Regions from separate parts of the Arthrobacter sp. 05T423 genome, predicted to be linked through region 4. Evidence: riboswitches for the same ligand, from Rfam matches in the RefSeq annotation. Region 4 holds a riboswitch; each other region holds the start of a gene.
The links. Region 4 has a riboswitch for thiamine pyrophosphate ahead of thiD (bifunctional hydroxymethylpyrimidine kinase/phosphomethylpyrimidine kinase). Riboswitches for the same ligand answer to the same signal wherever they lie in the genome.
Positions count from the first base shown of each region.

Region 1: linked by a shared signal. The riboswitch ahead of thiO (glycine oxidase ThiO) and the one ahead of thiD (bifunctional hydroxymethylpyrimidine kinase/phosphomethylpyrimidine kinase) in region 4 are both predicted to bind thiamine pyrophosphate.
Region 2: linked by a shared signal. The riboswitch ahead of thiC (phosphomethylpyrimidine synthase ThiC) and the one ahead of thiD (bifunctional hydroxymethylpyrimidine kinase/phosphomethylpyrimidine kinase) in region 4 are both predicted to bind thiamine pyrophosphate.
Region 3: linked by a shared signal. The riboswitch ahead of AC1DFE_RS15455 (ECF transporter S component) and the one ahead of thiD (bifunctional hydroxymethylpyrimidine kinase/phosphomethylpyrimidine kinase) in region 4 are both predicted to bind thiamine pyrophosphate.

Region 1 is NZ_JBFTLC010000001.1:202,243-209,307, forward strand. It holds gene AC1DFE_RS01015 (RNB domain-containing ribonuclease) at 1-690, opposite strand, end outside; gene AC1DFE_RS01020 (ferritin-like fold-containing protein) at 732-1,418, shown strand; gene thiE (thiamine phosphate synthase) at 1,452-2,153, opposite strand; TPP riboswitch at 2,181-2,301, shown strand; gene thiO (glycine oxidase ThiO) at 2,294-3,535, shown strand; gene thiS (sulfur carrier protein ThiS) at 3,626-3,862, shown strand; gene AC1DFE_RS01040 (thiazole synthase) at 3,868-4,659, shown strand; gene AC1DFE_RS01045 (4a-hydroxytetrahydrobiopterin dehydratase) at 4,721-5,395, shown strand; gene AC1DFE_RS01050 (hypothetical protein) at 5,448-5,750, opposite strand; gene AC1DFE_RS01055 (DUF3107 domain-containing protein) at 5,759-5,983, opposite strand; gene AC1DFE_RS01060 (TetR/AcrR family transcriptional regulator) at 6,040-6,708, opposite strand; gene moeB (molybdopterin-synthase adenylyltransferase MoeB) at 6,793-7,065, shown strand, end outside.
Region 2 is NZ_JBFTLC010000001.1:552,864-559,928, forward strand. It holds gene thiC (phosphomethylpyrimidine synthase ThiC) at 1-1,722, opposite strand, end outside; TPP riboswitch at 1,718-1,825, opposite strand; gene AC1DFE_RS02580 (amidohydrolase family protein) at 1,935-3,017, shown strand; gene AC1DFE_RS02585 (VOC family protein) at 3,096-3,971, shown strand; gene AC1DFE_RS02590 (hypothetical protein) at 4,069-4,503, shown strand; gene rpsP (30S ribosomal protein S16) at 4,716-5,129, shown strand; gene AC1DFE_RS02600 (RNA-binding protein) at 5,131-5,373, shown strand; gene rimM (ribosome maturation factor RimM) at 5,525-6,106, shown strand; gene trmD (tRNA (guanosine(37)-N1)-methyltransferase TrmD) at 6,107-6,901, shown strand.
Region 3 is NZ_JBFTLC010000021.1:41,510-48,574, reverse strand. It holds gene AC1DFE_RS15475 (UDP-N-acetylglucosamine 1-carboxyvinyltransferase) at 1-310, opposite strand, end outside; gene AC1DFE_RS15470 (glycoside hydrolase family 25 domain-containing protein) at 546-1,472, shown strand; gene AC1DFE_RS15465 (energy-coupling factor transporter transmembrane component T family protein) at 1,560-2,363, opposite strand; gene AC1DFE_RS15460 (ABC transporter ATP-binding protein) at 2,360-4,045, opposite strand; gene AC1DFE_RS15455 (ECF transporter S component) at 4,045-4,665, opposite strand; TPP riboswitch at 4,738-4,881, opposite strand; gene AC1DFE_RS15450 (heme-degrading domain-containing protein) at 5,001-5,552, shown strand; gene AC1DFE_RS15445 (DUF4235 domain-containing protein) at 5,589-5,852, shown strand; gene AC1DFE_RS15440 (hypothetical protein) at 6,301-7,065, shown strand, end outside.
Region 4 is NZ_JBFTLC010000013.1:48,443-55,507, forward strand. It holds gene AC1DFE_RS11730 (glutamate-5-semialdehyde dehydrogenase) at 1-104, opposite strand, end outside; gene proB (glutamate 5-kinase) at 131-1,228, opposite strand; gene obgE (GTPase ObgE) at 1,293-2,882, opposite strand; gene rpmA (50S ribosomal protein L27) at 3,001-3,264, opposite strand; gene rplU (50S ribosomal protein L21) at 3,323-3,631, opposite strand; gene thiD (bifunctional hydroxymethylpyrimidine kinase/phosphomethylpyrimidine kinase) at 3,961-5,517, opposite strand; TPP riboswitch at 5,500-5,596, opposite strand; gene AC1DFE_RS11760 (Rne/Rng family ribonuclease) at 5,788-7,065, opposite strand, start outside.

The DNA.
Region 1 (7,065 bases), on a different contig from region 4:
AATCCGGTAGCCGCCGTCCGGAAGCTGCACGATCTCCTGCTCCGGCATGTTCAGGCTGGCCCCGCCGCGGGCCCGCTCCAGGTCCACGCGCTTGCGGCCCACCTCGCGCAGGAGCTGCAGCAGGGGAGATGCTGTCCCGGCGTCGAGGTCCGCCTGGACCCCCTTGTAGTTGAGCTTCGCGCGGCTGCGCACCGCCGCCCGGCGCACCAGCACTGACACCACCTCGGCGGCGGCGTCCAGCTCGAAGTCCCACACGAACGCCGAGCACAGCTGCCCGGCCAGCAGGCTGCCGGCATTCTCGCTGATGACCTCCGGGTGCAGCGGAATCCGGCCGTCCGGGGCGTAGAAGGTCTGCCCCCGGCGGCGGGTCTCGGCGTCGAGCGCGCCGCCAGGCTTCACGAACGACGGAACGTCGGCAATGGCGTAGAGGATCCGGTAACCCTCGCCGCGGCGCTCGATGAAGAGGGCCTGGTCAAGGTCGGTGGACGACGGCGGGTCGATGGTCAGGAAGTCCACTCCGGTCAGGTCCAGGTCCGGAAACTGCCGGTCCGCCACGGCGGCTTCGGCTTCCTTGAGCACATCCTCGGGGAATTCCCCCGGAAGCTCCAACTCCGTGCGCAGCGCGCTCAAAGCGTCCGCGAGCGCGTTGGTCTGCTCGTGGACGCTTGGCGAGAGCCGATGATGTGACACGAAAATCAGGTTAGCCCGAATTGCGCCGTTAGTCTTGGAATATGGGCACATCCTCGGCTGGCACCGCTCGCTACGACCGTTTCGTCGCAGACCTGTTCGGCGTGATGGCATACGGTGAACTGTCCGCGTTCGAGCGGCTGTCCTCCGACGCCCGCTACTCGCCCACGCTGCACGACCGGGCCGTGCTCGGCAGGATCGCCGTCATCGAATTCCAGCATTACGAACTGGTGAGCGCCAAGCTGGCGGAGATGGGCGTCGAGGTCGAACACGCGATGCTTCCGTTCCAGCCAGCCGTTGACCACTTCCACGAACGTACCCGTCCGGCGGACTGGTACGAATCCCTGATGAAGGCCTATGTGGTGGACACCGTTTCCGCCGATTTCTACCGGGCGGTCGCCGGGTTCGTGGATTCCGGAACCCGGGACGTCATCGAGCAGATCCAGTCGTCGGAGGAGGCCACGGGAGTGCTCCGGGAGCGGCTCAGGGGAGCGCTGGCGGACGACCCCCGGCTCCCGTCCAGGCTGGCGCTCTGGGGACGCCGGCTTCTGGGCGAAGCGATCACGCAGGCCCAGCGGGTGGGCCACGAGCACGCCTTTCTTGGCGAGCTCTTCGTAGAGGCGGAGCCCGGTGCCACGGACGCCACCGCACGCGAAATGGTGCGGGGCATCACCGCTGGAGTCGCGGAAAACCATTCCCGGCGAATGGTCAAGCTGGGCCTGAGCGGGTAACGCCCAGGATAGCTTCCGCTCCGGCTTTTCCGCCTACGAGACGGTGGCCCGCGACGTGGCGTCGAGCGCGTCCAGGAGTTCCGCCGCGGCGGCCGCCGGGTCGGATGCCTCGGTGATGGCGCGAACGACGACGATCCGGCTTGCTCCGGCGGCCAGGACCTGTTCCACATTGGTGCGGTCGATCCCGCCGATCGCGAACCAGGGCAGCAGCAGGCCGCCCACCCGTTCCTCGTTCGCAGCGCGGACAGCCTCCGCTGCGTAGCTCACCAGGTCGAGCCCGACGGCGGCGCGTCCGGGCTTGGTGGGGGTGGCCCACAGCGGGCCCACGCAGAAGTAGTCCAGGCCGCTGCGCCCGTGGGCGGCGCCGATGGCGGCGTCCACCTGCTCCGTGTTGTGGGTGGACAGCCCGATCACCGTTGAATCGTGCAGCAGCTTGCGGGCGGCACGGAGCGGCAGGTCCTTCTGTCCGATGTGGAACACGGGGGCCCCGGCGATGGACGCGATATCAGCGCGGTCGTTCACCGCCCAAAGCCGCCCGTGCCTGCGGGCGGCGGCGTGAACGATCTCCAGCAACTCGAGTTCCTCGGCCGCCTCGATGCCTTTGTCCCGCAGTTGAATGATGTCCACGCCGCCGGCGAAGGCTGCGTCCACGAAGTCTGCGAAGTCCCCGCGGTTCTTGCGGGCGTCGGTGCAGAGGTACAGGCGGGCAGCGGTGTGGGCAGAGTGCTCGGTCATGGCAACCACCTTAGTTCCTCTAAACTGGGCAGGTACCGCGGGAGCCCGTTACTGCTGTCATAAAAGGCGCAGGGCTGAGAGGGCGTCAGAGCCGACCGCTTGACCTGATCCGGTTAGTACCGGCGTAGGGAAGGATTTCCATGAACCCTCAAATCAGCGGCGCCCTTGAGGCCGATGTGGCCGTGATCGGCGGCGGCGTGGTGGGCCACGGCATCGCGTGGGAGGCAAGGCGCTCCGGCCGTTCGGTGGTGCTCATCGACGAGGCCCCCGGGTCCGGAGCCAGCTGGGCGGCGGCCGGCATGCTGGCCCCGGTCAGCGAACTGCATTACCAGGAGGAAGGGCTTCTGGAACTGATGCTGGACTCCTCCGCCCGATGGCCTGAATTTGCCGCCACGCTCACCGCCGGTGTGGACGCCGGATACCTCACGACGCCGACCCTAGCGGTGGGCGCGGATCCCGCCGACCGCCGCGCGTTGATGGACCTGCGGGAGGTGCAGCGGGCATACGGCCTCGGGGTCGAGCCGCTGACCATCCGCGAGGCCCGCCTCCGCGAGCCGCTGCTCAGCCCCGGAATCTCCTGCGCATTGGACATCCCGGCGGACCACCAGGTAGACCCGCGCAGGCTGGTCCGCGCGCTTGCTGCGGAGCTGGCCGGCCACGGCGAGGAAACCGGCGCAGCGGACGGATATGCGGTCCGCGAGCACGCTGCCGGCCTGCTTTGGGACGGCGGGCGGGTCCGCGGGGTCCGGCTGGCCGGCGGCGGGACCGTCAGGGCGGCTGAAACGGTGGTGGCCAACGGCCTGGCTGCCGCTCAGCTGCAGGATTTGCCGGAAGGACTGCAGCTGCCGCTGCGCCCGGTGTACGGAGACATCCTCAGGCTCCGGGTCCCCGCCCACCTGCAGCCCCTGCTCACCGCGACAGTCCGCGGCATGGTGCGGGGCGTGCCGGTTTATGTGGTGCCCCGCCGGGACGGCACGGTGGTGATCGGGGCCACCCAGCGTGAGGACGGCGTACCGGGGACCAGCGTCGGCGGTGTCTACCAGCTGCTCCGCGACGCGCAGGTTCTGCTTCCGGCGGTGGCCGAGCTCGAGCTCCTCGAAGCCACCGCGCGGGCACGGCCGGGCACACCGGACAACGCGCCCCTGCTGGGCCGGGTTCCGGCCGGAGCGCAAGGTGCCGGCAGGGACGTGGCGGGCCTCATCATCGCCACCGGCTTCTTCCGCCACGGCGTCCTGCTGACCCCCGCGGCCGCAGCGATCTGCCGCGAGCTCATGGACGGCGTCACGGACCCGCGCTGGGCCGCGTTCCGGCCGGGCAGGTTTTCCGGCAAGCTCCCGGACCCGCTGGGACCTGCCCCTGCACTCAGCCCCACCCCCGGCTAGTCACGCCGCAACGGATTACTACGCCACGAATCACCGCCCGGCAGCGGCCTAATTGACCCGCGTCATATTTGACCCGAATAAGGAACCAGCATGAACATCACACTGAACGGAATCGAACAGGAAGTAGGCGAAGGCGCCTCGGTCACCTCGCTCGTCAGCCAAATCACGGGGCGGAGCCTTGCCGCCAACGGGCAGGCCGCCGACGGGCAGCGGCTAGGCGTGGCGGTCGCCCGCAACTCAGCCGTCGTGCCGCGCAGCCAGTGGCACGCCACCGCCCTCGCCGAGGGCGACGAGATCGAGCTTGTCACGGCAGTCCAGGGAGGATGAGGACAATGGCAGAAACACTGATTGAAACGGACAACCTGGTCATTGACGGGGTGGAGCTGACCTCGAGGCTCATCATGGGCACCGGAGGCGCTCCGAGCCTGGACGGTCTCGGGGCTGCTTTGCTCGCCTCCGGCACCCAACTCACAACGGTCGCCATGCGGCGCTATTCGCCTGCCGAAACGGGCTCGCTGTTCCAGCTGCTGGTGGACCACAACATCCGGGTGCTGCCCAACACCGCCGGCTGCTTCACGGCACGCGACGCAGTCATGACGGCCGAGCTTGCCCGGGAAGCGCTGGAGACGGACTGGGTCAAGCTCGAGGTCATCGCCGACGAGCACACGCTGCTGCCTGATGCCGTGGAGCTCGTGGACGCCACCGAGCAGCTGGTGAACCGGGGCTTCAAGGTCTTCGCCTATACCAACGACGATCCCGTCCTGGCGCTCCGGCTCGAAAACCTGGGGGCCTCGGCCGTCATGCCGCTGGGAGCCCCGATCGGGACGGGCCTGGGGATCCTCAATCCGCACAACATCGAGCTGATCGTGTCGCGGGCATCGGTACCTGTGGTCCTGGACGCAGGGATCGGCACCGCCTCGGACGCGGCCCTGGCCATGGAGCTGGGCTGCGCCGCCGTGCTGCTGGCCACCGCCGTGACCCGGGCCCAGAACCCCGCACTGATGGCGGAGGCCTTCAAACACTCCGTGATCGCCGGTAGGCTGGCGCGTGCGGCCGGGCGGATCCCGCGCCGTGAGCATGCCCTGGCGTCGTCGGCCATGGAGGGCCGGGCCGAGTTCCTCTAGGCCCGGCCGCCCCTGCGGCGTCCGTCCGGCACGCTCAACCGGCACTTCCAAGGAGTCAGTTGTGGCCGCCAGGGACAGCATCCTCACCCGACCCCAGATCGACGAGGCGCTCGCCGGACTTCCCGACTGGCGTTACCGGCTGGGCGGCCTTGTCACCGTCTATAAGACGCCGACGGCGGCCGGCGCGCTTGAGCTGATCGCCGCCGTCGGGCGTTTGGCTGAGGACACGGACCACCATCCGGACCTGGACTGGCGCTACAACCGCGTGTTCATCCGTTTCAGCTCCCATGACGCCGGGGGCGAGGTGACCGCGCGGGACACCGGGGCAGCGGCTGCAGTCAGTGCTGCGGCGGCTGCCGTGGACGCCGAGGCCCAGCCCGGCCTCTACCGGACGGTGGAAGTCGGCATTGACACGGCGGACGCGGCGGAGATAGCCGAGGTCTGGCGCGTCGCGCTCGGCTACCGGAAAGGCCGCTTCGGGGACCTCATGGATCCGTACGGCCGCGGACCCGGCGTGTGGTTCCAGGAGACGCCGACGCCGAACGACAACCGCCTGCACCTGGACGTTCACCGCTCCAAAGCCGAATCGGCACCGGCGCTGGAGAAGACCGCGGCAACCGGGGCGTTAATGAACAGTGACCACGCACCCAACTGGGTGGTGGTCACTGATGCCCAGGGGAACCGGCTCTGCCTGTGCACCGAGGAAGGCCACGAACCGGACGTCCCCGCATCCTGACACTGCCGGATCCTGACACTGCCGGATCCTGGCATGGCCGGAGCTGGGCCCGCTAGATCTTCAGCGCTGCCGTCAGCCGCTGGGTGTCCTGCCTGGCGCGCGCCCGGCCCAGGAAGACCGCCACCGCCACGGCCGCAGCCGTCCCGGCCACCATGGGAAGGACCCACGGCAGCCACGTCAGGCCCGGCTGGTAGCCCAGCCCCGCCCAGATGCAGGTGATCCAGGCGAGCATGCCCACCGCCGCGGCCGTACCGGCCGGCAGGAAGATGCCGTACTTGGTGTGGCGGCGGTCGTTGGCCCAGACGATGAAGCCTGCGGCGACAGTTACCAGGAGCACGATCACGAGGGACAGCACAGGACGGCCTACAGTGCGCCGAAGCCGACCCGGCGCACTTCCTCGGCGCCGATTTCGACATAGCCCAGGACGTTGGCCGGGATGATGATCTGGCGGCCCTTCTCGTCGTTCAGGCGCAGCTCGCTGCCCTTGGCGATGGCCTCGGCCACGACTTTGGCCACAGCCTCGGCATCCTGAGCCGATTCCAGCACAATTTCACGGCCGACGTTCTGAATGCCGATCTTTACTTCCACAGCGAGGCCTCCCAGCCAGTCAAGGTTGAAAATTCAAAGGTAGTTTCAGTTGTAGTCTAGGTCTCTTTGGGGAAGCGAGAGATTCCGCGCCAAGCTAAACGGTAAATCAGGTCGCTGGCCACATCGAGGTCGAGGTTGCCGTCCGTTTCGAGCCAGTAGCGGGCGCTGACCTGGGCCATACCCGCCAGGCCCCGACCCAGTAGTTGGGCCTCCAGCGGCGGCAGCTTGGTGTCCTCGGCGATGACCTGGGCAATGGCGTCGGCGAACGTCTTGTTGAACGTCTCCAGGCGCGAGCTGACGTCGGCGTCGTTGATCAGGTCGGACTCGAACACCAGCCGGTGCGCCTGGTCGTCGCTGTCAATGAAGCGGTAGTAGGCGCGCATGACGGCCTGCACGCGCTCCTTGTTGTCCGTAGTGGAGTTCAGGGCGCCCAGCATGAGCTCGGTCAGGGCCTCGAGATGGCTGTCCAGCAGGGCGAGGTACAGTTCCCGCTTCGATGGAAAGTGCTGGTAGAGCACCGGTTTGCTGACGTGGGCCGTTTCGGCGATCTCGTCCATCGCGGCGCCGTGATAGCCGTTGGCGACAAAAACCTCCTGGGCTGCTGCCAGCAGCTGGGCACGGCGCTCGTCGCGCGGCAGCCTCGCGGAACGCTGGCCGGCGGGCCGGCCGGGGCCGGTATGGGATTGCGCGGCCTGAGTTCGATCAACCGGTGCATGATGAACCACTGTTGGCCTTCTTTCCTTTGCAGTTAACTTCACTTTACCCGGGGGTAATATGACCGCGCGGTATCTTCAGGCATACATTGAAGTATGGCTTCTCCGTCCACCGTAAATACTGTCCGCACGCCCCCGGGCCCCCTCGTCGATCCCGCGCCCGGGCTCTCGACCGAAGAGGTGGAGCGGTATTCCCGGCATCTCATCATTCCGGAAATCGGCGCCGTGGGCCAACGGCGGCTGAAGAACGCCCGCGTCCTGGTCATCGGCGCGGGCGGCCTTGGCTCCCCGGCCCTGCTTTACCTCGCCGCCGCCGGGGTGGGAACCATCGGGATCATCGACGACGACGCCGTGGACCTGAGCAACCTG
Region 2 (7,065 bases), on a different contig from region 4:
GAGGGCGGCCTGAGCCTCGGCGGAGCCGTACTCGTTCCGGATGTCCTGGCTGATCCGCATGGAGCAGAACTTGGGTCCGCACATTGAACAGAAATGTGCCGTCTTGGCTGGCTCTGCCGGCAGCGTCTCGTCGTGGAAGGCCTCGGCCGTCACCGGATCCAGCGACAGCGCGAACTGGTCGCGCCAGCGGAACTCGAAACGGGCCTTGGACAGCGCATCGTCCCGCTCGTTCGCGCCGGGGTGCCCCTTGGCGAGGTCGGCGGCGTGGGCGGCGATCTTGTATGTGATGACGCCGGTCTTCACATCGTCCTTGTTGGGCAGGCCCAGGTGTTCCTTGGGCGTGACGTAGCACAGCATTGCCGTGCCGTAGCGGGCGATTTCCGTGGCGCCGATGGCCGAGGTGATGTGGTCGTAGCCGGGGGCAACGTCCGTGACCAGCGGGCCGAGCGTGTAGAACGGGGCGCCCTTGCAGAGTTCCTGCTGGCGTTCGACGTTTTCGCGGACAAGGTGGAACGGGATGTGGCCCGGACCTTCGACCATGACCTGGACGTCGTATTTCCAGGCCCGCTGGGTCAGCTCAGCGAGCGTGTCCAGTTCGGCGAACTGCGCGGCGTCGTTGGCGTCCGCCGTCGCGCCCGGGCGGAGGCCGTCGCCCAGCGAGAACGCGACGTCGTACTTCGCGAAGATCTCGCAGAGCTCGTCGAAGTGGGTGTACAGGAAATTTTCCTGATGGTGCGCAAGGCACCAGCCGGCCATGATCGATCCGCCGCGGGAGACGATGCCGGTGACGCGGTTCGCCGTGAGCGGCACGTACCGCAGCAGCACGCCAGCGTGGATGGTCATGTAGTCCACACCCTGCTCGCACTGTTCAATGACGGTGTCGCGGAAGATTTCCCAGCTCAGGGCGTTCGCTTCGCCGTTCACCTTTTCCAGGGCCTGGTAGATCGGGACCGTGCCGATGGGGACGGGGGAGTTGCGGATGAGCCACTCACGGGTGGTGTGGATGTCGTCGCCCGTGGACAAGTCCATCACGGTGTCCGCGCCCCACTGGGTGGCCCACTGCAGCTTGTCCACCTCCTCGGCGATGGAGCTGGTGACGGCCGAGTTGCCGATGTTGGCGTTGATCTTCACGAGGAACGCTTTGCCGATGATCATTGGCTCGGATTCCGGGTGGTTGATGTTGCTGGGGATGATGGCCCGTCCGGCGGCGACTTCACTGCGGACCAGTTCCACATCGCAATTCTCGCGGAGGGCCACGAAGCGCATCTCAGGCGTAATGACACCCTGCCGGGCATAGTGCATCTGCGTCACGGTCCTGCCGTCCGCCGCACGGCGGGGCACCGGCCTGGCACCCTTCCATTCGGCGGAAGCCGCGCCGCGGCGCACGGCTGATTTGCCGTCGTCGAGCAGGTTCCGTTCGCGTCCGTCGTACGGCTCCGTGTCTGCCCGCGCCTCAATCCACTCCGCTCGGAACGGCGCGAGGCCCACCACCGGGTCGCTGCCCGGACCCGCCGTGCGGTAAACACGCAGCGGATCGTTATGCCCGCCGTTCGGGGAAGGCTCCAAGGCGATTTCCGTTACCGGAACCCGCAGGCCGTCCCCCTCCAGGTAAGCCAGAGAATGGGATTTCAGCGACTGCGTGACGCCGGCAGGATCACCGGCGGCTTCATTTTGGGCCGGATCAATCTGGGCAGGGATCAGCTGTGATTTCTGGGTGCTCAATTTACTGCTCACTTCCTTCGCCGGCATTACCCGGACAGGTTCAACGGTCGCAGGCTGCACCAGCCTGATCTCAGCCCCTGCAGGGGCACCCGTGTGGTCGTAAACGAAGCTACCACAGCCCGGATTGTGCCCGTCCATCTGTGAAGCACGCGTCCACTTGCCAAGCAGTGGCGAGGCGGGATCCCCGTTGCGGAGCCGATTAAGCTTGATCCATGGCGCACATCATCGAATTCAGCGGAACTGTGCTCACGTCGGCAGATGAAGAACGCCATGGGCTCTGGGCCGTCGACGGGAAACTGACGTTCAATCCTCCAGGCCAGCGGCCGGACGCCGTCCTGGATGGCTGGGTCCTGCCGGGTTTCGCTGATGCCCACTGCCACATCGGGCTGGGCCCCGGCGGCTCCGTAGACGACGAGGTGATGTATGACCAGGCCATGACAGACCGCAACGCCGGCACGCTGCTGGTGCGGGACGCGGGGGCGCCCAGCGACACGCACTGGCTGCAGCAGCGGCCCGAAGCGCCGCGGATTATCCGGGCCGGCCGGCACGTTGCACGGTCCCGCCGTTACCTTCGGAACTTCGCCGTGGAAGTTGAACCGGATGGCCTGGTGGAGGCCGTGCGCAAGCAGGCTCGGGAAGGGGACGGCTGGGTCAAGCTGGTGGGGGACTGGATCGACCGGACCGCCGGCGATCTCGCGCCGTCGTTCCCTGCCGCCGCCGTGCGGGACGCCGTCCGGGCCGCCCACGACGAGGGGGCCAGGATCACCGCGCACTGCTTTGGCGAGGACACCCTCGATGACATGCTGGACGCCGGCATCGACTGCGTCGAACATGCCACGGGGCTGCTGCCCAGGCATATTCCCCGGTTCGTGGAGCAGCAGGTGCCGATCGTTCCCACACTCATCAACATCGCCACCTTCCCTGACATTGCTGCCCAGGCCGGGCCAAAGTTTCCACGGTATGCGGAGCACATTCGCGCCCTGTGGGCCCGGCGTCGCGAGCGCGTCCTGGAAGCGTACGAGGCCGGCGTCGAAATTTACGCGGGAACGGATGCCGGCAGCGTCATCCGCCACGGCCGCATCGCGGACGAAATCCTGGAGCTGCACGCCGCCGGGCTTCCGGCATCGGCGGCGCTGGACTCAGCCTGCTGGCGTGCGCGCCGCTGGCTGGGAGCCGAAGGCCTGTCGGAAGGGGCGGCCGCCGACGTCGTGGTGTGCCGGGAGGACCCGCGCGCCGAGCCGGAGACCATCCGCAGCCTCAGCAATGTGGTGCTCCGGGGCAGGATCGTGCATTAGGAATAAATTGAAGCTTCAAGTAATTTAATGATGTAGAGGCCACCGAAATCCGGCGGTCCGGACATTCGGGAGTATTCAATGACAGCAGCAGACAGCAGCCAGGACTTGCTTCCTGCCGACCTCACCATGGGCACCGTCATGCTCAAGGTGGGCGACATGAAGCTCATGACCGACTACTACCAGCGTGCCCTCGGCCTGGACGTCGTGGCCGAGCAGGACGGCGGCCTCTACCTCGGCCGGCTCAAGACGCCGCTGGTGCACCTCGCTCCGGCTCCGGGCCTCAATATCCCCGGCCGTGGCGAGGCCGGCCTCTTCCATACGGCACTCCTGTTCCGGGACCAGTCCTCGCTGGCCGCCACCATTGCCAGCGCGGCCCAGTACGAGCCGCAGTCCTTCGTGGGTAGCGCAGACCACCTGGTAAGTGAAGCGTTCTACTTCACCGACCCGGAAGGCAACGGGATCGAACTCTACTGGGACCGCCCGCGCGCGGCCTGGTCCTGGGAAGGCAAGAACGTCGTCATGGACAGCCTGGCACTGCCGCCGCAGAGGTACCTGCAGGAGCACCTCACGCAGGAGTCGGTGGAGGGCCAGCGCCACACGGATGCGGGGGTGGGGCACGTCCACCTGCAGGTGGGCGACGTGCAGTCCGCCCACGATTTCTACGTTGGCGTCTTGGGTTTTGAGAAAACCGCAGGCTGGCACGGCCAGGCCCTCTTTGTGTCCGCCGGTGGATACCACCACCACATGGCCATGAATGTCTGGAACAGCCGCGGCGCCGGCCCTCGCCGGGACACCCTGGGTCTCGGCGAAGTCCTCATCGAAGTGCCCTCCGGGGACGACGTCGGTGCCCTCGCCGACCGCCTCAAGGTCGCCGGATTGGAATCCCACCACACCGGCGCCGAGCTCCGCTTTGAGGATCCGTGGCGCAACCGTCTGCGGGTCGCCGTGCGCTGAGTGGCGCGAACTTAGTTGGGTTAGGCTGATTTCGAACAGCCCCGGACGGCACTGCCGCTGCCGGGGCATGCACCGCCGACGGAATGAGGACGAATCCATGGCCTTCACCGAAGTGTTTGTCGCCACCCACAACGACGCCCTCAAGCGGGCCGAGGCGCTCGAAGGCGGGGCCGTGCCCGCAGACGGCCTGCGGATTGCCGGCATCAGTGACTTCGAAATCGAGCAGCTTGGCGACTTCGCCGGTGCCGCGGTGCATGCCGCCGGCGCGGATTACGAGCTGGCCATGGTGGACGTGGCCAGCGACTCCCTCCTTGGCGTGCCGGCCGCGATGGTCCGGGCCCTGGCCGAACTGCTCACGTATGAGTCCGAGGGGGAGGGCAACGTGTTGGATGGGGTGGCCGAGCGCTGGGCGGCCGAGGACGACATGCCCTTTGGTGCCGGGGAGGCCCGGAAGTACGTGCAGCAGCTTGCCGAGCTCGCCGGGACCGTGGACGAAGGCAGCAAGACCGGCCTCTACGTCTGGACTTCCTAGCGTCGCTGGGTCTTTCCGGCGCCCCACGGGGCCCGGTCCGCATGTCAAGTCGAAATAACGCGCACGATCTGGCACAATAAACAGGTACTCGATCTGCGTGGCCCCTCTCTCCGCGTCCGGATCCTGTCCTTTTCGAACCCCCAAGTACGGCCCGCCCCACGGGTGCAGAACGCGGGTTCAACCCCGTTTCAGAAACAGGAGTGACCACAAAAGTGGCCGTAAAGATTCGCCTTAAGCGCTTCGGTAAGATGCGCGCACCGTACTACCGCATCGTTGTCGCCGATTCGCGCACCAAGCGTGATGGCCGTGCCATCGAGGAGATCGGCAAGTACCACCCCACCGAGGAGCCCTCATACATCGAGGTCAACTCCGAGCGTGCACAGTACTGGCTGTCCGTCGGTGCGCAGCCGTCGGAGCAGGTCGCCGCGATCCTCAAGATCACCGGTGACTGGCAGAAGTTCAAGGGTCTGCCGGGCCAGGAAGGCACCCTGAAGACCAAGGCCGACAAGGAAGCCTTCGTGGCTCCGGAGAAGGGTTCCGTGATCATCCCGGAAGCCATCACCAAGAAGGCCAAGGCATCGGAAGCCCCCGCCGAGGCTGAAGCAGAGACCACCGAGGCTGAGTAAGTTGCTGGCAGAAGCGCTCGAACACCTTGTCCGCGGCATTGTCGACTCCCCTGAGGATGTCAAGGTCAGTGCCAAGAACAACCGCCGCGGGGATACCCTCGAGGTGCGCGTTCACCAGGAAGACCTCGGACGGGTAATCGGACGCCAGGGCCGCACCGCACGTGCACTGCGCACGGTCGTGGCGGCACTGGCAGATGGCGAGCAGGTCAGGGTCGACGTCGTCGACACCGACCGCCGCCGGTAACGCGTCTGCAACACTTGCCTTAAAGTCCGGCCCCTCCACCAGCTAACGGTGGAGGGGCCGGACTGCTTTGGGCCCCTGACCCTACAAGTATTCGGGGCCCCCGCAAAAGTCTTAACCACGCATCAACACGCAGCCCAAAACAGAGGAACACATGCAGCTTCAGGTGGCCCGTATCGGCAAACCCCACGGAATCCGCGGCGAGGTGACCGTCCAGGTGCTCACTGACGCGCCGGAGGACCGGTTCGTTCCCGGCACCGAATTCGTGGTGGAACCCGCCTCTGCCGGCCCGCTCACCGTACGCAGCGCCCGCTGGAACAAGGACATCCTCCTGCTCGGCTTCGACGAGGTGGCCGACCGCAACAGCGCTGAGACCCTCCGCGGCGCCAAGCTGTTCATCGAGACCGAAGAGCTCGACGAGGACGACGACGAGGGCTGGTACGAACACGAACTCGTCGGGCTCGAGGCCCGCGTCGGCTCGCAGGCTGTGGGCAAAGTCGCTGGCCTGAACACCATGCCGGTGCAGGACCTGCTGGTCGTCGAAACGCCCGATGGCAAGGAAATCCTCATCCCGTTCGTGGAACAGATCGTCCCCGAGGTGAACATCGAGGAGGGCTATGTCCTGCTCACTCCGCCGGCCGGCCTGTTCGAGATCAACGAGGACAGTGCGGAGGACCCGGAGACAAAGGGGTTGGACTCCGCCGAGGAAGAGCCTGAACCGGAAGCCACAGCTTAGATGAGGATCGACGTCGTCAGCATCTTTCCCGAGTACCTGGCACCCTTGGAGCTGTCGCTCATCGGCAAGGCCCGCCAGGACGGGCTGCTGGACCTGAACGTGCACGACCTCCGCTCCTTCACTACCGACCGCCACCGCACCGTGGACGACACCCCGTACGGCGGCGGCGCCGGCATGGTCATGAAGGCCGAGCCGTGGGCCCAGGCGCTCGAATCCGTGGCGGCCGCCCGGCCGGCCGGTGCGGCCAAGCCCGTGCTGATCGTCCCGTCCCCGGCGGGGGAGCGCTTCAACCAGGCGCTGGCCTATGAGCTCGCCGAGGAGGAGCAGCTGGTGTTTGCCTGCGGGCGGTACGAGGGCATTGACGAGCGCGTCATCGAATGGGCCGAGGAGCATTTCACGGTCCGCCCGGTCAGCCTCGGCGACTACGTCCTCAACGGCGGGGAGGTGGCTGTCCTGGCCATGGTGGAAACCATCGGCCGGCTGCTCCCGGGCGTGGTGGGCAATCCCGAGTCGCTCGTGGAGGAGTCGCATTCGGACGGACTGCTTGAGTACCCGGTCTACACCAAACCGTCGGTCTGGCGCGACCGGGAGGTCCCGGCCGTGCTGCTCAGCGGCAACCACGGCAAGATCGCGCAGTGGCGCCGGCACGAGCAGTACCGCAGGACGGCGGACCGCCGCCCTGACCTGCTGGAGACGTTCGACGCCGGGACGCTGCCCCGCGCGGACCGCACCGCACTCGCGGACCTGGGGTACGACGTCGTCGACGGTCACCTCCGGCGGCGGCCGGACGCCTGAGCTGTTTCTGTCACCCGACCCGGTGTCCCATATGGGACGGAATGTTCCAAAATTAACCAATTCGTGCCATATGTGGCAAAATTAATCCTTGTGTCTGCTGGGTCCGCACCTGCCACAGGGGGAGCGTAACCAACAGTGGGACACCCCGGTACCGCCAAAGGGTG
Region 3 (7,065 bases), on a different contig from region 4:
GGCTGGCGCAGAGCAGGGCAACTCCGGCGTTCTTGCTGGTGTTGACGTCAACGGAGCCGGAGAGCGTCCGGCCGCCCTCAACCCGCAGGTGGGTCATCTGGGGTTTGCCGAGCTGGACGATGCTGCGGCCGAAGATTGCCTCCAGCCGCTGGATCATTTTCAGGCTCAGGTTCTGTTTACCCTGTTCCATGCGGGCCACGGCACTCTGGCTGGTACCGAGTTCCGCGGCCAGCTGGCCCTGGGTCCACCCCTTCTGGCCGCGGGCATCGCGGAGCAGAAGGCCGACGTGTTCAGCGGTCTGTTGAGTCATGCGAGAAATATATCAGATATGAGTTATTTCGTCTCCTGCCAGCCTCCGTAGTGCGGTTGCGCCCTTGATATACCCGTTACACGCATATACATTCAGTAACGGACCATACGAGCGTGACAGGATCCGTGTAGCGGCGGGCTGTCCGAGTCAAGGCCGGCGGCCGGCCTTGACCGGCTGCGCATCCGGGAGCAAGCTAGCGGTACCTGTTGCGGCCATAAGGAAATGGGAGGCCGCCGTGTCCATTTTCAGCTCCGCCGTGCTAAGCACGAGGCGCCCCGTCGGGCGCCGGGCTTCAGCGCTGCTGTCCTTCATTGTCGCAACCGCTGTGGGCTTTATCCCCGGTCCTAGGCTCGACGACGGCGCGCCGCCGGCGCCCGAATCCAGCGTCACCAAGGCGTCACCCGAAGCTTCCGCCACTCCCAGCCGCGCCGCCCTGCCTGCTCACGACGTCCCGCCGGGCAACGACGCCGTGCCCGGCAACGATGTCTCCTGGCCGCAGTGCAGCGGCGACATGCCGGATGGTCCCGCGTTCGTGATTGTCGGCGTCACCAACGGGCTCGCCAACACCACCAATCCATGCCTTCACCAGCAACTTGACTGGGCGGAGGACTCGGGCGGCAGGACCGGACACCCACACCTGGCGCTCTACGTGAACACCGCCAATCCCGGTTTGCGTGCATCCTGGTGGCCGACGAACAACGAATACGGCGGCCGCGTGGTGCCCAACCCGTACGGCGACTGCCAGGGGCAGGAGGACGCGGCGTGCGCCTACATGTACGGGTACGCGAAGGCGTTCGACGACGCCTACCTCCGCACGGTCTCCGAGCCTGGGGCGTACCTCTGGTGGCTCGACGTCGAGACGGGCAACAGCTGGTCAGGCGACAAGAACGCCAACCGGGCGGACCTCGAAGGCATGGCCGACTTTTTCCTCAGCATCGGAGCCAGGGTGGGCGTTTACTCCTTGCCGCGGCAGTGGGCACAGATCATCGGCGACGTGGGTTCGGCCAGCAGCCTCTACTCGCTGCCGGCCTGGCTGGCCGGTGGGCACACGGCTGACGAGGCCAGGAGCATGTGTTCCGCGGCGCCGCTCACCGCGGGCGGCAAAGTAGTCCTCACCCAGTTCGTGGCCGGCGGCTTCGACTACGACCGGTCCTGTACCTGACGTCCACGGCTGGCTCCGCCGGCGCTACGAGGACGCGGACGGGCTGCCCGAGGTCCGGATGGCGCAAACCGCCCGGCCCTCCGCCCCCTAGGAGCCCTCCAGCCACACCATGTTCCACGTTCCGGCCCACAGCGCCGCGGCCACGGCGCCGGTAGCGATGAGCACTCCGCCCAACACCACCCAGACGTCCAGCACGCTGTAAGTGGACACGCGCGCCCAGGTCCGGCTGGCCCCGCCGAACCCCCGGGCCTCCATGGTCACGGCAAGCCGGGTGGCCCGGCGGATGGCCTGGACCATGAGGCCGAAGCTCTGCCCCAGGGTGGCCCGCATCCGCTGCCACGGGTTCCCGCGCGATCCGACGCCGCGGGCACGCCGGGCCATGCCAATGGTCTGCCATTCCTCCGCCATCAGCCCGACCAGCCGCATCGCGGCCAGGGTGCCCAGCACGAAACGGTGCGGCAGCCGGGCCTTCTGCGCCAGGGCGTCCGCCAGGTCGGTGGGATCGGTGCAGCTCATGAGCAGCACCGCTGGCAGGGCGATAGCCAGGCCCCGCAGCAGGAATCCCAGCCCCAGGTGGAGGGAACCTTCGCTCATGGACCAGAGGCCGACGTCGAGCAGAATCCTGCCGCTGTCCGGCGCCAGGATGGAGGTGCTCCAGCCGCCGGCGGCGGCCGCCAGAATCAGCGGCCAGCCGCGCTGCCACAGCAGTGAGAACGTCAGCCCGGCCAGCGGAAAGACCAGCAGCTCGCACGCGAGCGCCACCGAGGCTGACATCCAGTCGATGGACAGCGCCAGGACCAGGGTGATCAGGAAGACCGCGGCGAATTTGGCCAGCGGGTTGGCGCGGGTCAGCACCGCCCGGTTTCCGGCCAGTGTCAGTGCGTCCCTCATGTCGCCGCCTGTTCTGAAGTGGGCTCGGCGGGGCGGGGCGCGGCGGATCTGGTCGCAGCGGGGCGTGGCGCAGCCGGTCTCGGCTCGGGCCGTCCGCCGGAGCCCAGCCGCAGCTGGGTGCCGCCGAGCACCTGGGTGAACTCCTCGTCGTGCGTCACGGACACCACGGCGGTGCCGGCGTCGAGCAGTTCGGACAGGAACGAGGCCAGCTCGGCCCAGGTATTGGCGTCCTGGCCGAAGGTGGGCTCGTCCAGGACCAGCACCTGCGGGTGTGCGGCCAGGACCGTGGCCACGGAGAGCCGGCGCTTCTCCCCGCCGGACAGTGTGTACGGGTTGGCGTCCACCAGATGCGTGAGCCGCAGGCGCTCCAGCAGCTCGTCCACGCGCTCTTCGCCGTGGCCCAGATGGCGCGGGCCGAACTGCAGCTCGTCCAAAACGCGGCCGGTGACGAACTGGTGCTCGGGCTCCTGGAAGACCGTGCCGATCCGGGCGATCAGCTGCTCGGCCCTCCACTTGTACGGGTCGTTTCCGGCACCGCCACTCAGCTCAACGGTCGCGGAGACCTTCCCGTCCACCGGCGGAAGCAGCCCGGCGAGAGTCAGCGCGAACGTGGACTTTCCCGCGCCGTTGGGACCCGTAACGGTCAGCGCCTCGCCCGCCCGGACCTGTGCCGTGACGTCGCGCAGAACGGGTTCTGGAGGTATGGAGCGGAAGCCGCGGCGCCGGGGCCGTTCCCGGGACACTGCGAGCTCCTCGGCGGCGAGCAGCAGCTGGCCCGCGTTCGTGGTTGAAGAATATCCGGCAGAGCGGCGCCGGGTTTCGGGAACGTAGCCCGGAACCCAGACGCCGGCGGCGGTGAGCATCCCGCGGGCCTGGTCGAGGACCTCGTCCGGGGTCCCGTCGATCAGCACGGCACCGTTCGCGGCGGAGCCGGGCTGCAGCACCACGATGCGGTCCACCAGGTCTTTCCACGCGGCCACCCGGTGCTCCACCACCACCAGGGTGGCACCGGTCTTGTCGAGGCAGCGGCCCACGGCATCCCGGACCTCCAGGACACCGGCCGGGTCGAGGTTGGCGGTGGGCTCGTCCAGCAGGATGAGTCCTGGCCGCATCGCCAGGATGCCGGCGAGCGCCAGCCGCTGCTTCTGCCCGCCGGACAGGGCCGACGTCGGGTGGTTCAGCGGAAGGTGGGACAGGCCGACGTCGTCCAGCGCCTCGTGCACCCGGCGCCAGATCTCATCCCGGGGCACCGAGAGGTTCTCGGCGCCGAAGGCGACGTCGTCGCCCAGGCGGGAGAGCACCACCTGGGTTTCCGGGTCCTGCTGCATGAGCCCCGCGCGGCCCCGCCGGGCACGCGGGGACGCACCGTCGATGAGCAGCTCGCCGGCCTCGTCCGCGTCGTCAGGATCCGGCGTCGCGGTGTTAAGGGTCCCGGCGTCGAGGGTCCGGGCGCCGTCAGCGGAACTGCCGGCCGCGTCACTGTCCCCCAGCACCCCGGCCAGGGCGTGCAGCAGCGTGGACTTGCCGGCCCCGGACGGGCCCAGCAGCAGGACCCGTTCGCCGGGACGGATGTCCAGGTCCAGGGCGTGGACCGCAGGCTTGGTGCGGCCGGCGTGCCGCCAGCCCCATCCGCGGGCGTGTACAGCGGCGGGGCGGACGACGCCGTCGTGGTGTTCGGGCATTAGGAGAAGACGGGCTCCGTGGCTGCCTTGCGGGAGGCGAGGGAGCTCAGCACGCCCGTCTTGGCCAGGCCGCGGGTGGCGAGCCATGACAGGCCACCTGCGATGACCGCGCCGGAGATGGCGCAGAACACGATGTACGCCAGCTTGTCACCGGCGGTGTAGGCAATGTTCCAGCCCCACGGCGCGAAGGAGTCGTTGAGGCCGCAGAAAAGGCCGGCACCGGCACCCGCCAGCAGCGAGGCAGGGAAGTTGAACTTCCGGTACACCAGGGCGGCGAACACGAGCTCAGCGCCCAGGCCCTGGAGGATGCCGGAGATGAGCACCGTGGTGCCGTACTGCGAGCCCATGATGAGCTCGCCCGTGGCCGCCACCGCTTCGCAGAACAGGGCCGCGCCGGGCTTGCGGACGATGAGCATGCCGAGGACGGCCGGAATCATCCAGCCGCCGGCGTACAGGCCGGACAGCGGCGGATAGGCCGCGGACAGGGGTGTGGAGATGAGGTTGGCCCCCTGGTCCCAGGCCCAGAAGATCACGCCGCCGGCGACGGCAATGAGTGCCGCCACCACGATGTCCGCCACGCGCCAGTTGTAGCCGGTCTTCTTGATTGCTGCAGTTGTCATGATGATCCTCCTGAGGAACAGGAGGGGAAAGCGTTCCCCCGGCTGCCGGTGGCTGGGCCACCCGCTGCCGGGCACTCTGAGAACTCGACTCCCTTGCGCCGGTACTAGCCGGATCAGGTTCGAGGGTCTGCGGCGGTCCGCACTCTCAGCGCCCATCCGCGGTTGCGCTGGCAGTTGCCTTTGCATCCCGACGGCGGCGCTCCCCTGTCGTGGTAAATCTGCCCTTGTGGGCTGGTCCAGTTTACACCTCGGCGGGTCCGGAATCCCGGGCCCATTGTCATATTGCGGGAGTTTTCGCGCGCCGCCGGCACAGCGCTCCGGAGTACATTGGGGCCATGACGCAACAGGACTCCGGCAGCGCTGCCCTGCCCGCCTTTGACCCCGATTCGTCCGAGGAACAGCCAGCTGGAGCCCTGGAGGCCCTGATCGGCCAGATCGAGGGTGAAATTGCCGAGCTGCAGTTCCCGAAGTTCAGCAAGGACGATGCCCTCGCCCTGGGCCTCGAACTGGTGGAACGGGGCAAGGAAGAAAACCTGCCCATCGCCATCGACATCACCAAGGGTGACCAGGTCCTCTTCCACGTGGCGCTCGAGGGTGCCACGCCTGACAACGAAGGGTGGGTGCGGGCCAAGCAGCGGACTGCCGTGCGCTACGAGGAACCGTCGCTGCTGGTGGGCCTGCGGGGCAGGGCCGGCGGCGGACGGATCGAGGACAACGCCTGGTTCGACCAGTCCACCTTCGCTGCCCACGGCGGAGCCTTTCCGGTCTACGTGCGGGATGTGGGTGCAGTGGCCGTGGTCACGGTGTCCGGGCTGCCGCAGAAGGCGGACCACGACCTCGTCGTGCAGGCATTGCGGGAAATCCACCGTTCCATGCGGCTAGGCTAAGGAAAGACCAGTGTTCACCACGCGAGGAGTTCTGCAATGAGTTTCGTCATCAAGCTGCTTGGCACCGGCATCAGCCTGCTGGCAGGGTTTGCCGGCACCAAGGCCGTGGATACGGTCTGGGAAAAGGTCACCGGCCGGAAGCCGCCGAAGGGCGACAAGGACGACGTCCCCACCACGCTGCGCTCGGCCCTGACGTTCGCCCTCATCTCCGCGTCCGTAAGCGCGGTCATCCAGGTGCTGGCCAACCGCGGCACCCAGCGGGCCATAACCCGCTTCGCCAAGACCCAGGACGTCGTCTAGGCTCCCCCGCGGGCGGGCTCCCGGGACCACCCGGGCTCTGGAGTCCCCCACAAAGGGGTGGGCCGGCCGCAGCTCGCTGAGGGCTCTGACCGGGTTTCCCCAAGGACGGCAGGCCATGCTGTATCTGTTCTGAACTTGGCAGTGCTGATGACCTCGGCCGGGCTCACAACATCCGGACCCGGCACCGCAACTAAGCGGCGCCGGGTCCGTTCGCGTCCTGCCGGCAGTGTCCACCCGGCTCGGCCCCCGGCGGGCGCGGGTCGGTCCTGGGCGGCCGGGCCCTCCGTCCTGGGCAGCCGGCCGCACGGCCCGGGCAGGGCTGGCGTGGTCCCCCACCCCTGCGCCAAAAACCTTGGATTCCAAGGTTTTTCCAGCCTCGAACCCGAACGTTTTCCCAACCCCCGCCGCTTTAAGTGGTTGCCATCAGCGTCTTTTCGAGGAGACAAAAATGGCATCCATCCCACATTTCCTGTCGGCCCAGCGCCTGACCCCACGGCACCGCGCCCCCCGGCCTGCATCCCGCGGCCGCGGAATTGCTGCCGCCACAGCCCTGCTGCTTGCGGCCACAGGCGCGGGAACCTCGCTGGCCGCCACGCAGGTGACGGTGAAGAATCCAGGCGGGCTGACCGCCGTCGGCCCCGTCAACAGCGAACATGGTTTCCCGTCATGGTACGAAGACAGCACAAAAACGCGCGTTGAGCTCTGCCTCGACGACCAGAACCCGCTCTGCGGGTTCCTGCCCGGGGACATCCCGGATGATGCGGCGCCCATATCCTTCCCGGACAATTTCCCACAGGAAGCGTTCTACTTCCTCGGCAGCTCCCAGCTGGACCTCCCGGGCGGGGGAAAGGCGGTCCTGGTCCTCGGCCTGGAGGCAGCCTTCGCCAACACCGTCACACCGGGCGACCAGATTGTCTTCGGCCGGCAGCGCATCGTGGTTAAGGGCGGACCGGCCAACAGCACCCTCACCTTCCGGCACCCTTACGGCACCATCACCATCGACACGGATGGCACCGGAGCGGGCAAGCTTGTGGAAGACATCTCCCCCGCCACCGGTAACTTCACCACCGCACTGAAGAGCAACATCGGCCCGTTCCTGAAATGGGATCCGGCCACCGCCCCGGCTGCCCCCGACGGGTTCCTCGGCGACCCCGCCCAGAACCACACGGTCGTGGGGAGCCCGTTCGCCTACAACAAGTTCTCCGTGAACGGC
Region 4 (7,065 bases):
GACTCGACCTCTGCCGGTGCGGGCTGGCTGTCTGCCGGCAGGGAGGGGACCGTCGTAGCGTCGTTGGATTTCTCAGCTGCTTGGTTCATCAGTGCCTCAGTCATCATCCAAGTCTAGGCGAGTCCGGCGCCTAGACCAGAACCAGGTCGTCAACGTGAACAACTTCACGGTCGAATCCGCGGCCGAGGGCCTCGCCCAGTTCCACGGTGGACCGTCCGAGCATCTGCGGCAGTTCGGCCGCGGAGTAGTTCACCAGGCCGCGGGCGATCACTGTCCCGCCCAGCGAGACCATTTCGACGGCGTCACCGCTTTCGAAGTTTCCTTCAACGGCCGTGATGCCGGCGGGCAGCAGCGAGGTGTGGTTGTCCCGCACGGCCCGGACGGCGCCGTCGTCGAGGATCAGCCGCCCCTGCACATGGGCGAGGTGCGCGAGCCACATCATCCGGACGGACTTGCGTGCCCCGTTGACGGTAAACCAGGTTCCGACGTCCTCGCCGGCCAAGGCCGCGGCGGCGTTCGAGGTGGACGTCACGAGCGCCGGGATGCCCGAATCGGCGGCCATGAGGGCCGCCTCCACCTTGGTCTGCATGCCGCCGGTGCCCACCCCGGCCTTGCCGGTCCTGCCGATGGAAACGCCGTCCAGGTCCTCCGGTCCGTCCACCTGCGGAATCCGCTTGGCGCCCTCGGCTGGCGGACCGTCGTAGAGGGAATCGACGTCGGACAACAGCACCAGCGCGTCGGCACGCACCAGGTGCGCCACGAGGGCGGACAGGCGGTCGTTGTCGCCGAAGCGGATCTTGTGCGTGGCGACGGTGTCGTTCTCGTTCACGACGGGCACCACACCGAGGTTAAGCAGCCGGTTGAGGGCACGGAATGCATTCTGGTGGTGGCTGCGCCGCATGAGGTCGTCGGCGGTGAGGAGCACCTGGCTCACGGTGACGCCGTGCGCGGCGAAGGCGTGCGTGTACCGCGCCATCAGCAGGCCCTGCCCCACACTGGCAGCCGCCTGCTGCGTCGCGAGGTCACGCGGGCGCTTGGCCAGGCCCAGCGGCGCGAGACCGGCCGAAATGGCACCTGAGGAGACAAGGATGATCTCCGTTCCCGCGTTGCACTTGGCAGCCAGCACGTCCGAAAGCTCGGTCAGCGCCTCCTCCGATATTCCGCCCTTGATGCTGGTAAGGGACGACGATCCTACTTTGACCACAATGCGGCGTGCCCTGGCGAGCATGCTGCGGTCGTCGGTCCTGGGTTCCTCGATGACAATTGCGGAAGTATCGGTCACGTGTGCGGGTTCACTCCTCATTTTCGGTGGTAAGTCCGCTCTCCTTGAGTGGCCGGGCAGCCCGGCGCGCGCTGACGGACTCGGTCCAGATGCCGGCTTTACGCTCGGCTTCCAGCTCGGCCCGTGCCGCTGCCTTCGCGTCGCGGCGCTCGATCTGTTCCTCGCGCTTCTGGCCACGGGTGGGACGGTCGCCGATATCTGCGAACCGGACGTCCGTGCCGCGCGGCGATGCCAGCAGCTCTGCGCCAGCCATCATGGTCGGCTCCCAGTCGAACACCACACCGTCGTCCTCACCGATCACAACGGTGTCGCCGGGCTTGGCGCCCTGCTTGAACAACTCGGTTTCGACGCCGAGCTTGGCCAGCCGGTCCGCGAGGTAGCCAATGGCTTCCTCGTTGGTGAAGTCCGTCTGCTTGACCCAGCGCACGGGCTTGTCGCCCAAAACGCGGAACAGCGGCTCCAGGTTTTTCTCCTCACGGCGGATCCGGAAACCGGTCTCGTTGACGGCGCGGGGCCGCAGTACTGGTGCATGCACCTTCGGCGGCGTCGCCTCCACGCTGTCGCGGGCGGCCTTGACGATCTCTGCCATGGCAAAGCCAAGCTGGCGCAGGCCCTCATGGCTCGTGGCTGAAACTTCGAAGACCCGGTAGCCGCGGGACTCCAGCTCCGGCCGGACGAACTCGGCCATGTCCTTGCCGTCCGGCAGGTCGACCTTATTAAGTGCCACCAGCCGGGGCCGGTGGTTGAGCGGGACAACTTCGCCGTTCGTGCCGGCGTAGCTCATGTCCACCGCATACTTTTCGAGCTCGGTTTCGATAATTGCGAGGTCGGAGAGTGGATCTCGGTCAGATTCCAGCGTACCGCAGTCCAAAACGTGCACCAAAGCTGCGCAGCGCTCGACGTGGCGGAGGAAGTTGTGGCCCAGGCCCTTGCCCTCGCTGGCGCCCTCGATGAGGCCCGGAACGTCGGCGATGGTGAAACGCACGTCGCCGGCCTGGACCACGCCCAGGTTGGGAATGAGGGTGGTGAAGGGGTAGTCGGCGATCTTCGGGCGGGCGGCGGACATGGCCGCGATCAGGCTGGACTTGCCTGCGGAGGGGAAACCCACCAGGGCAATATCTGCGATCGATTTCAGCTCCAGGACGATATCGCTGGCATCACCCTCGATGCCGAGCAGTGCGAAACCTGGCGCCCGGCGCTTCTGTGAGGACAGCGCGGCGTTGCCGAGGCCGCCCGGGCCGCCGGACGCTGCGACGAATTCGGCGCCCTCCCCCACAAGGTCAGCAAGGACCTTGCCGTCCTTGGTCTTGACGACGGTGCCGTCGGGTACGGGCAGGACCAGGGTCTCGCCGTTCTTGCCGCCGCGCCAGTCACCCATGCCGGGGCCGCCGTTGGTGGCGTGGCGGTGGGGTGCGTGGTGGTAGTCGAGCAGCGTGGTGGTTTGCAGGTCAACGCGCAGGATGACGTCGCCCCCGTTGCCGCCGTTGCCGCCGTCGGGCCCGCCGAGCGGCTTGAACTTCTCGCGGTGGACGGAGACACAGCCGTGGCCGCCGGTACCGCCGGATACGTGCAGTACTACCCGGTCTACAAAGCTCGCCACGGTGAATCTCCTCTGTTGCTAGATCCGGCCGTCCTGGACGTCCAAATCGATTGTAATGCGGTTAAAAGAACAGTGGAGCGAGCCATCATGGCCCGCTCCACCGGTTCAGAACTTGTTGTTACTCTGCAGCTGCAGCAGCAACGATGTTGACGACCCGACGGCCGCGGCGCGTACCGAATTCAACGGCACCTGCCTGCAGGGCGAACAGGGTGTCGTCGCCGCCACGGCCGACGCCCGCACCGGGGTGGAAGTGGGTGCCGCGCTGGCGGACGATGATTTCGCCAGCGGAAACTACCTGGCCGCCGAAGCGCTTGACGCCGAGGTACTGGGCGTTGGAGTCACGACCGTTGCGAGTGGAGCTCGCGCCTTTTTTGTGTGCCATTTGGAATGCCTGCCTTTAATTCTGGAAAACTGCGGGGAACCTGTTCAGTAACCGAAGGTTACTTGATGCCGGTGATCTTGACCTTGGTCAATTCCTGGCGGTGACCCTGGCGCTTCTTGTAGCCGGTCTTGTTCTTGAACTTCTGGATGACGATCTTCGGACCACGAAGGTCCTGAAGGATCTCAGCCGTAACAGTTACCTTGGCCAGGTCCGCAGCTGCGGAGGTGACCTTGTCACCGTCCACCAGGAGCAGTGCGGGCAGCTCAATGGTGCTGCCAGCTCCACCGGCGACGCGGTTCAGGGTAACGAAGTCTCCAACGGAAACCTTCTCTTGGCGGCCGCCTGCGCGGACAATCGCGTACACCACTTGGGAACTCACTTCTCTCGACGTCTATTACTAAATTTGCGTGCGGAACCCGGGTCCGGAAATTGGCCTGGTTCGCGCTGTGCCTCAACGCCGTGGATTGCCCAAAGGGAACCCGTGAGCTATCCCAGGAACAAGCCCGAGTGGACTATCCCGGGTCATAACCCAAGTGTTGGCGTAAGCACCGAAGATCTAGAATACGCTAATTCCGTCGTCGGCCGCAAATGAGGCTGGCACCGGCGGTTTGTCCGTGATAAGCGCCACAGGGGCCACCGTCCCGGATCTCCGATGCCGTGCGCGACTATCCTACCGGGCACTGCGGCCGGTTCCGCTCAGCTGTGGCGGCTCGGCGCGTCGAAGAATTCCACCTCGTACCGGCAGGACTGCCGGAAAGCGGTGATCATTGCTTCGCGCTCCCCTGCTGACGCGGCCCGTCCGGCGTCGTCGGCGATTTCGATGGCACGCAGGGTGGCGGCGGCAAAGTCCTCGTCGGCATACGTCCGCAGCCACTCCGCGTAGGGGTGCCCGGCCTGGGCCCCGGCGGCCACATACTCGGCGTGCAAGGTCTCCCCGACCTCGGCGTACAGCCAGAAACAGGGCAGGACCGCGGCGACCAGCACGGCGTAGCTGCCGCCTGCCGACGACGCCAGCAGGTGATCGACGTAGGCCTTGGTGACCGGGCCCAGTTCCGTCTGCACGCTGCGCGTGCTGAGCCAGTTGCGGTGCAGTTCCGACTCAACCTCCAGGCATTGCTGGGCGGAGCGCGCCCAGAACAGCTGCTCGGACTCGCTCGGTGCCAACGCACTGGCCCGGGCTAGGACCCGGGAGTAGCCGTTGAGATAGATGGCATCCTGCGCCAGGTAATACGCGAAGTGCTTTTCCGCCAGGGTGCCCTCGGCAAGGCCACGGATGAAGCCCAGGCCATAAATTGCGTCCAGGTCCGCAACAGTCTCGGCACGCAGCAGTTCGGCGAACCCGCCCTTCCGTTCAGGCTGGGCCAGGTGGTGGAAATGGTTGATCGGTCCGTTGCCGGCGCCGACATCCAGATGCCCGGACGTGCGGAGGGCCTCGGCCAGCCAGGGCTTGACCGCCCGCAGCGATGCTTCCCAGTCGCCCAGCCGTGCCTGCGCCGTGGCCATGGCCGAGGAGAGCGAGCATCCGGTACCGTGGCTGTTCCGTGTGGGGACCCGCTCCCCCGCAACCTCCACCACTTCCGCCGACAGCAGCCCGGCGGTGTTGACGAGGGCGTCCGGGCACGTTGAGCCGTCCAGGTGCCCGCCTTTGACGAGCACCGTGGCACCTGTCTGGGCCGCGAGGCGCCGGCCCTGGTCAAGGGCGGCTGACCAGTCGGCAGCATCCGGCTCCCCGAGCAGCATGGCCAGTTCGGGAAGATTGGGGGTGATCAGGTCCGCCAGAGGCAGCAGCTGCCGCAGCGCAGCCTCCGCAGACTCCCGGAGGAGGCGGTCACCGCTGGTGGCCACCATCACCGGATCGAGGACGACGACGCCGGGCCGCACCTTTTCGAGCCAGCTGCGGACGGCAGCGATCACCTGTTCATCGCCCAGCATGCCGATTTTCACGGCGTCCACGCGGATGTCGTCGCTGACAGCGTCCAGTTGCGCGGACAGGAAGGAGGCCGGCGGAACGTGCACGCCGCGAACGCCGGTGGTGTTTTGCGCCGTGAGGGCCGTAATGGCGGCCATCCCGTAGCCGCCGTGGGCTGCGATGCTCTTCAGGTCGGCCTGGACGCCTGCGCCGCCGGACGGATCCGAGCCTGCGATGGCCAGGACGCGCGGAACGGCGCGGGCCGTCGGGGCAGCCGGCGGCGCCGTTTCCGGCTGGAAAGCGGCGGGTGCGGGCAGGAGTGATGCTGATGACAAGGAAGACATCCCTTCGCCGGTGCTAACCGGACAGGTTCAACGGGTTTGGATCTCAGCCGGCCCTTGCGCGGCACCCCGTGTCAGTCCCCCAGCCTAGCGGTTCGTTGGGCGGGGGGCGCCGAAATGGACATTTACGACAGGTTGCAGGCCGCCGCCTTTGTCCCCTGCCACGGCCCGTTGCAAATGTTCCGGAACCGGAAAGGTCCGGCACCGCTTGCGCGGTGCCGGACCTTTTCCACCGGTGTATTCAGAGCTCAGTCAGCTCAGTGTCCAGTCAGCTCAGAGTTCAGAGGCGGGTACCCCGACCCCCAGGATGATCGGCTCACTGGCATGCAGAGCCGGCTGGGTTCCCTGCGCGTTTCCCGCCTCAGGTGCCTTGGCCTCGTGTGAGTGCCCTTCGGCGGCAGCCGGAGCAACCTCGTGGTGTTCCACGGATGTCTCGTTGGCTGCACCCTGGGCGCGGCTGGCACTGCGGTTGCGGCGGGGACGGCGGCCGCGGGACGGCACCGTGGAGCTTTCCGGCGGCTGCCGTACAGCGGGCCTGGTTTCCGGTTCCTGGGCATGCGCCGCTTCGGCCGGCTCCGGAGCCGACTCGTCCTCGGCGGGTGCAACCGGGGCGCCGAGGTGTGCGAAGGCTTCCTCGAGCCGGTCCAGCGTCAGGGCAGGTGCCTCCTTGGCTGGCTCTTCACTGTGGTCAACGAACGGAAGAATCACCTTCTCGCCGCCGAACGTGAGCACTGCGCCGGGACGTCCGGAGACGCTTTCCGTTTCCGGAGCACGGTGCACCACAGGGCTTTCCGGTGCGGCGGCCGCAGGTGCTGCCGGACGGGCTGCCTCACCCTCCGCGGCGGCACTGTGCGCTGCTTCCTCATGCAGGTGCGCCGCGTGCGCCGCTGCCGCAATATTGGCGAGGGCTGCGCGGGTCGCTTCAGCCTTGGCGTGCCGTTCCGCCTCCGACGGTTCGGGGTGGTGCGCGGCAGCAGGTGCAGCCGGAACAGTCTCCGGGACCGGCACTCCGCCCTTGCCGCGGCGGCGCTTCCGTTCCGTCCGGGCCGGCGGCTGGATCTCCGCACGGTGGATGTGGTGCTCAGCGGCCACCGTGTTGGCGCGGCGGTGCTCCACCGGCTCGTCATGGGTGACGACGCCCCGGCCGGCACATGCCTCGCACTGCTCGCCGAAGACTTCCAGGAGACCGGTGCCCATGCGCTTGCGGGTCATCTGCACGAGTCCCAGCGTGGTCACCTCGGCCACCTGGTGCTTGGTCCGGTCGCGGCCGAGGCACTCCACCAGGCGGCGGAGGACCAGGTCGCGGTTGGACTCCAGCACCATGTCGATGAAGTCGATGACGATGATGCCGCCGATATCGCGCAGCCGCAGCTGGCGGACGACTTCCTCTGCCGCCTCCAGGTTGTTCTTGGTGACGGTCTCTTCGAGGTTGCCACCGCTGCCGGTGAACTTGCCGGTGTTGACGTCAACAACCGTCATGGCCTCGGTCCGGTCGATGACCAGCGAGCCGCCCGACGGCAGGAATACCTTACGGTCCAGTGCCTTGTGGAT